DNA from 3 places in the Bradyrhizobium sp. B124 genome. Region 3 is predicted to be linked to each of the others. Evidence: riboswitches for the same ligand, from Rfam matches in the RefSeq annotation. Region 3 holds a riboswitch; each other region holds the start of a gene.
The links. A riboswitch is a leader RNA that binds a small molecule or an ion and turns the genes downstream of it on or off. The one in region 3 is predicted to bind cobalamin.

Region 1 (2,264 bases), 890 kb from region 3:
GCGCAGGCCGCGCCGTCTTGCGGCACGCGCAAGGCCGGCGACGATGAGCGACTTGCCCACGTCCGAGCCGGCTCCCTGGATCATCAATGCGCGCGCCATGGTGATGTCTGTCAGAACTCGACGCCCGGCTGGGCCTTGATGCCGGACCGGAAGGGGTGCTTGACCAACGTCATCTCGGTGACGAGATCGGCGATCTCGATCAATTCGTCCTTAGCGTTGCGCCCGGTGAGCACGACATGCGTCATCGGCGGCTTCGACGTGGTCAGGAAATCGACGACATCGGCGATCGCCAGATAGTCATACCGAAGCGCGATGTTGATCTCGTCGAGCACGACCATCCGCAGGCTCGGATCCGCGATCAGCTGCTTGGCCTTTTCCCAGCCGGCTTGCGCTGCCGCGATGTCGCGGGCGCGATCCTGCGTCTCCCAGGTAAAACCTTCGCCCATCGCATGGAATTGACAGAGATCGCCGAAATGCCCGGTGAGCAGGCGGCGCTCGCCGGTATCCCAGGCGCCCTTGATGAATTGCACCACGGCGCAGGGAAAGCCGTGCGCCACGCAGCGCACGATCATGCCGAAGGCGGAGGAGGATTTTCCTTTGCCGGCGCCGGTATGAACGATGATCAAGCCCTTTTCACCGCTCTTGGTCGCCATGATCTTGTCGCGGGCGACCTTCTTTTTCGCCATTTTGGCCGCGTGGCGCGCATCCAATGAAGGGTCGGTGCCGACGTCGCGATCTTCAGCGTCGTTTCCATCAGAAATCATCACGTTCCTTCGGCTTGACAAGTGCGAGGCTAGGCCGAATGGTGACCCCGCGTTGGTTCCTGTCCTACGACAGGCGAAGAGGGAATGCGATAGGGCTCAGACCGCTGGGTTTGCCCAAAGCGCAGCCGCCCCCGCGACCGTGACCGGAGAGATGCCCAAGCCACTGATTCCCTGATGGAGTCGGGAAGGTGGGCATCAAGGGAGAAATCCTACTCCGCAAGCCGGGAGACCTGCCGACGCGATGTGTTTGAGACCGGCGGACGGGGTGTTCCGCGACGGGGAACGAGCCTGTTCACGTCAGGTTCGTGTGCCTCATCGCTTCCCGCAGTCAATCCAGGAAGGGCGATGAGCGTTACACTTCATGTCTGTATCACGTGCCGCGCCGGCCAGACGCTCGCCGAAGGCGAGCTCGCGCCCGGTGCGCGCCTGCATGCCGCGCTTGTTGAGGCCGGTGTGCCCGATGACGTCAATCTGGTTCCGGTCGAATGCCTGTCGGCCTGCAGCCAGGGCTGCTCGGTCGCGCTCAGCGCGCCGGGGCGGTGGTCCTATGTGTACGGCCGCCTGTCCGCTGATCATGCCAAGGATGTGATCGCCGGCGCCTCTGCCTATGCCGCGGCGCCTGACGGCATCGTGCCGTGGCGCAGCCGTCCCGAAATCTTCCGCAAGCAATCGCTTGCCCGCATCCCACCCATCGCCATCGTGCCGGAGGCCGCAGAATGATGACGCTCGCCAAGGTTCCGGTCACCGTCGTGACCGGCTTTCTCGGGTCCGGCAAGACGACGCTGATCCAGCATCTGATCCGGAATGCCAACGGCAAGAAGCTCGCGGTGCTGGTGAACGAATTCGGCAGCGAGGGCGTCGACGGCGACATCCTGAAGTCGTGTGCGGACGCCAATTGCCCGACCGAGAATATTGTCGAGCTCGCCAATGGTTGCATCTGCTGCACTGTCGCCGACGATTTCATCCCGGCGATGGAGCAGTTGCTCGCGCGCCCTGTGAGACCCGATCATATCGTGATCGAGACATCCGGCCTCGCGCTGCCGAAGCCGTTGCTGAAGGCGTTCGACTGGCCGGAGATCCGCTCGCGGATCACGGTCGACGGCGTGATCGCGCTGGCCGATGCGGAGGCCGTTGCCGCGGGTCGCTTTGCGCCTGACCCGGCCGCGGTGGATGCGCAGCGCGCGGCAGATGAGAATCTCGACCACGAGACGCCGCTGTCCGAAGTGTTCGAGGACCAGATCGCCTGCGCCGATATCGTATTGCTGACCAAGGCCGATCTCGCCGGAGCCGAGGGGATCAAAGCGGCCAAGGCGCTGATCTCGGCCGAGATGCCGCGCGAGGTGCCGATGTTGCCCATCGTCGACGGCGCGATCGACGCCCGCGTGATCCTGGGCCTCGAGGCGGCGGCAGAGGATGACCTCGCGTCGCGGCCGTCCCACCATGACGGTGAGGACGAGCACGAGCACAACGACTTCAATTCAGTGGTGATCGATCTTCCGG
Region 2 (2,264 bases), 3.5 Mb from region 3:
GTGTGGGCGAAGTCGATCCGGTTGACGTCGAACCCGGCAACGAACTGGTTCGCAAGTCCGAAGATGTGACCGTTGAAGGTCGTATCCATCCGGTTGCCGAGCTGCTTCTGGTCGTGGAAGATCTCGATATAGCTGGAGCGGTCGATCAGCTGGGTCTTCGGGTTCCAGATGTAGTTTTCGATATCGCGCCAGTGCCGCTCGCTGGTCAGGTAATACAGCGTGTTGTTGATCTTGATGCCGTCGGCGACGTCCCACTCGGTCTTGAGCTGGGTCCAGCTGTCCTGGTAGCGGATTGCGCTGTCCAATGCGTTGTAGTTCTTGAAGCGCAGCGCGTCCTGAATCGAGCCGTTGATCAGCGGCGTGCCGAAATAGCGCGACGGGCTGCGGTCGCCATAATCCTCTGACAGCGTGAAGGCGAGGTTGTCCGATGCCTGCACCCGCACGGCGGCGGAGACCACCGCATTCGAGGTCTTGTCGCGATCGACCCAGCCGTCCGACATGTTGCCGGTGGCGTTGATGCGGTACGACACATTGGGGTTGATCGGACCGGTGCTGTCCACCGAGAGCCGCCGCGTCATATTGCTGTCGAGCGAGACCTCGGCCTCATTATAGGGCGTGCCCTGCGGCTTCTTCGGAACGACGTTGATGACGCCGCCGATCGCGCCTTCGCCGTACAGCACCGAGGCCGGGCCGCGCAGCACCTCGACCCGCTGGGTCGACCAGGTGTCGTAGGGGAACGTCAGGGTGCCCGAGCCGATATAGAAGCGTGTGCCGTCATACAGCGTCATCACCGAATTGCTGCCGGCAAAGCCGCGGGTGCTGAACGACAGGCCGCCATTGCCGGGCGCCGGCGTTGCGATGAACCCGGCCGCATTCTGCGTGACGGCATCAAGCACATTGTGCTGGCCGCGCTCGGCGATGGTTTGCGACGTGATGATCTCGACGCTGGCCGGCGTCTGCAGCGGCGTCAGGTTGAGACGACTGCCGGTGCCTCCCTGTGTGGTGGCGTTGAGCGTCGGTGATGCCGATCCCGAAGCGCCCGACGCTGCAGCACGGGGTGCGCCAGCGGTTGCCGCCGTTGCAGGTCTGGCGCGCGGCCGCGACGACGTCGCCGAGTTGCGGCTTCGCGCCGCAGGCTTGGGCTTTGCGGATGTCGAGGGTGCGACCTCGATCGGATCGAGCGTGGTGGGTGGAGATGTTTGTGCCGAACCTTCAGCCGGCAGCAGCAGCGATGACAGGGAGCAAACGAGACCGAGGCGCCAACGGCGCGCGGAGGGAGTTGACGGAGACACGGAAAGACTCGCGGTAACGTGGCACGTCACCGCGAACGCGGACTGGCGCATTGCCCCAGAGGCAGTGCTCCGATCCCACCAGGACGCCCCCGCCCGATGTGCTCGCGTGTGACCACGACTGACGGCAGGTCTCCTGGCTCACGGGTCATCGCCTGTCGACGCCTTCCCGGGCGGAGTGGCCCAGTGGCAAATTGACGAAAGGCTCGCCGTTTACAGTTGCGGGGACAGCTGCGGCATTGGGGTTACCCTCGCACCGCATTCCCTTTTGATCCCCGAAGGGAACCGTCGAGCGAAACGATAGGTGGTGCGGGATGGGCTGTCAATTCGATGCGATTGTCGCACACATGCTTTGCGGGATGATGCTGCGGCGATGACACAGCCCAGCCACATCTACTGCTGACGCGGAGCGGTAACCCGTCATCCTGAGGAGCGCGGAACGCGCGTCTCGAAGGATGCACGGCCCGGCTGGTGGCCGTCGACCCTTCGAGACGCGCTTCGCGCTCCTCAGGGTGACGGAAACGTAAGCTCACATCACCCTGCTTCGACACATCCCTGCATCACCTCATCGATCTCGGCCCGCGACAGCGCGCCCATCTCGGCGATGAACACGATTCGCGTGCGTGGCACGCCGGGCGCCGGCACGCCGCCGGCAGCCAGTGTCGCGCGTCCGCCGGCGAGTTGAAATACCGTCAGCCGTCCCGGCTGCTCCACCGTCTCGAACAATCCCTTCGCCCGCGCCAGCTTCGGCGCCAGTCTGCCGATCGCCTGCTGCAAGCGCGGCAACGCTACCTTCCGCTCCGAGGTCCAGCTCAGCGTCTCGAACCGATCGGACGTCGGCCGTCGCGGCGCGGTCTCGCGCAGCGTCGGCACATGATCGAGATCGGCCGGAAACACCAGCTCGGCCGGCACCTCGCCATGCAGGGCAGCAACGATGACCGCAGCCGGACGCATTGTCCGCACGGCATCTCGGAT
Region 3 (2,264 bases):
TGCGACGGATGGACGCGGCACGCTCGGATTCCGCAAGAGCTTTCGCAACATTCTGGTCGCCTGCGAGTGCCCGCGCCAAGGCCGCAAGCTCGCGCATCTTCTGAACCGAGAAAGCAAGCCAGCTCTTAACGTCGGAAGCGAGCTCCGTCTCGAGTTCGACATCGACCGGCACATGAAGCAGTGAGCAGGATGGGGCGATCTGGACGCGATCCTTGCCGAGCTTCGCAATTGCGGGATCCAGCCGCTGGCGGAGCGCCGACAAGTTCGACCGCCACACATTGCGGCCGTCTATGACGCCGAGCGACATGACGAGATCATTCCGGCTGCCAGCAATGATCTCGTCCAATAACCGTGGCGCGCGAACCAGATCGACGTGCAGCCCGGCAATAGGCAGGCGCAAGGCGGTGTCCAGATTGTCACGGAGGTCGCCGAAATAGCTCGCTACCATGATCTTGATGGCCGGCCCCTCCTTTGCGAGCCGGTCATAGGCATGGAGCAAGGATTTTCGCGAGCTCTCATCCAGATCGAGGACGAGGCAGGGCTCGTCGAACTGAACCCAGCTTGCCCCGCGTTTAGCCAATTCCTGCAAAACCTCGATATAGACCGGTATCAGGTCATCCAGCAGTGACAGAGGCTGGAAGGCAGGATCCGCACTCTTGCCGAGCTTTAGGAATGTGACCGGCCCGATCAGGACAGGGCGGGTCTGAAAGCCAAGCGCCTTGGCTTCCTCATACTCTTCGATAGGCTTACGACAGGACAGCCTGAAAGTCTGCCCACGGTTCAATTCCGGGACCATGTAGTGGTAGTTGGTGTCGAACCACTTGGTCATCTCCTGCGCGGGTGCGCCATAGGCGCGCGATCCGTGACCGCAACTCGCATCCTGCCCGTCGCATTGTGAACCGCGTGCCATGGCGAAGTAAGTCTTGAGCGAAACGGATTCGGCTTTCGGCGCGTAAATTTCCGGGATAGCTCCAACCATGACACTGGTGTCGAGCACCTGGTCATACAGCGAGAAATCGTTCGACGGAATGACAGTGACACCGAGGGATGTCTGGCGAGCCCAGTTCGCAGCACGCAGGCCGGCTGCGTCCTCGAGCAACTGCTGTTCGCTGATTCTTCCGGCCCAGTAGCTTTCGAGCGCGAGCTTTAGCTCGCGCCTTGGACCGATGCGCGGCGTTCCGAGCGTAGCAACCGGAAGCGAGAGAAGAGACATAGCGTTAACCCCATATTGGGGGCAAAGGCCAGGGCGGACGCAGGCAGGCAAGTCGCGCGAGCGACGGCTGCTTGGCGTACCACCGGGGCACCCCGCCCGTGGACGAATATATTGCCGGGGCAGGTCTCCTGGCTCGCGGGTCATCGCCGCTGTCCGGCCTTCCCGAAGCCGCGCAGGCTTCAGTGACTCTGTTGGACAGCGGCTCTCCGCTCACAGTTGCGGGGGCAGCGCCGGCATTGGCACCGGCTTCCCTCTTAGCTCCGGATCAAGTGGGACCCGGAGAACCTCGACGGCTTGGATTATCGGCAAGAGAACTATTCCGTCAACCTCTCAAATTAATGCCGTGGCCTCTCTTATGCGAATGATGGTCCACCTTCACCATTGATCTCGATTTAGACCCCGTCTGCAATCATGAATATCCCAATGACCATATCGGATGGTGCGTCGACGTGAAGCCGCGCGTCAGATCCGAGCAAGAGACAAACGCGGCCCGCGCGATGAGGGCCATTGCGCCGAGCAGACGGTCTTCATGTGAGTCAGCTACGGTTCATCAAGAACGCTATCCTGCGTCCGGCTTCTCCACCAACAATCAAGGATCGGTGTTGGCAATCGCAAGACATATGCGGAACTCCAACAGCATACTCAGCGGGCATATTGTCTTACGATGCCAGCCAATTCTGGTAGGCGTCACGCAGGTCTTTTTTGGCGATACTGCCTGAGCAAGCATATCGAACCTCCTCAACCGGAACAGAGAGGCCCGCAATGAAAATGGCTGTTTGGAGTACCCTCGGCGTCTTTGCGGTTGGCGTCTTTACGGTTGGCCTGTTCGGATGGATGATAAGGCCGTTCATGAGTCAACCCGTTAGACAGATACTCTCAAAACTATTGAGCAGCTCAAAGCGACGCTAGCACGGCTCGACGCCCCCACCCGCTTTACGAATATCGACACGGCGTGGAAGCGCACTCCTCCAATCATGAACAGCGACGACCCGTCGATGAACGACGGGCCGATAACGTGCCCTCGCGCGTGCGCAGCGCGAACGCCACTTCT

Region 1: linked by a shared signal. The riboswitch ahead of AAFG13_RS42105 (DUF1636 domain-containing protein) and the one ahead of metE (5-methyltetrahydropteroyltriglutamate--homocysteine S-methyltransferase) in region 3 are both predicted to bind cobalamin.
Region 2: linked by a shared signal. The riboswitch ahead of AAFG13_RS22270 (TonB-dependent receptor) and the one ahead of metE (5-methyltetrahydropteroyltriglutamate--homocysteine S-methyltransferase) in region 3 are both predicted to bind cobalamin.

Annotation. Positions count from the first base shown of each region.
Region 1 is NZ_CP152413.1:9,036,574-9,038,837, forward strand. It holds gene AAFG13_RS42095 (cobyric acid synthase) at 1-99, opposite strand, end outside; gene cobO (cob(I)yrinic acid a,c-diamide adenosyltransferase) at 111-764, opposite strand; cobalamin riboswitch at 801-1,017, shown strand; gene AAFG13_RS42105 (DUF1636 domain-containing protein) at 1,110-1,484, shown strand; gene cobW (cobalamin biosynthesis protein CobW) at 1,481-2,264, shown strand, end outside.
Region 2 is NZ_CP152413.1:4,658,471-4,660,734, forward strand. It holds gene AAFG13_RS22270 (TonB-dependent receptor) at 1-1,292, opposite strand, end outside; cobalamin riboswitch at 1,398-1,594, opposite strand; gene AAFG13_RS22275 (GTP-binding protein) at 1,824-2,264, opposite strand, start outside.
Region 3 is NZ_CP152413.1:8,149,369-8,151,632, reverse strand. It holds gene metE (5-methyltetrahydropteroyltriglutamate--homocysteine S-methyltransferase) at 1-1,213, opposite strand, end outside; cobalamin riboswitch at 1,314-1,517, opposite strand.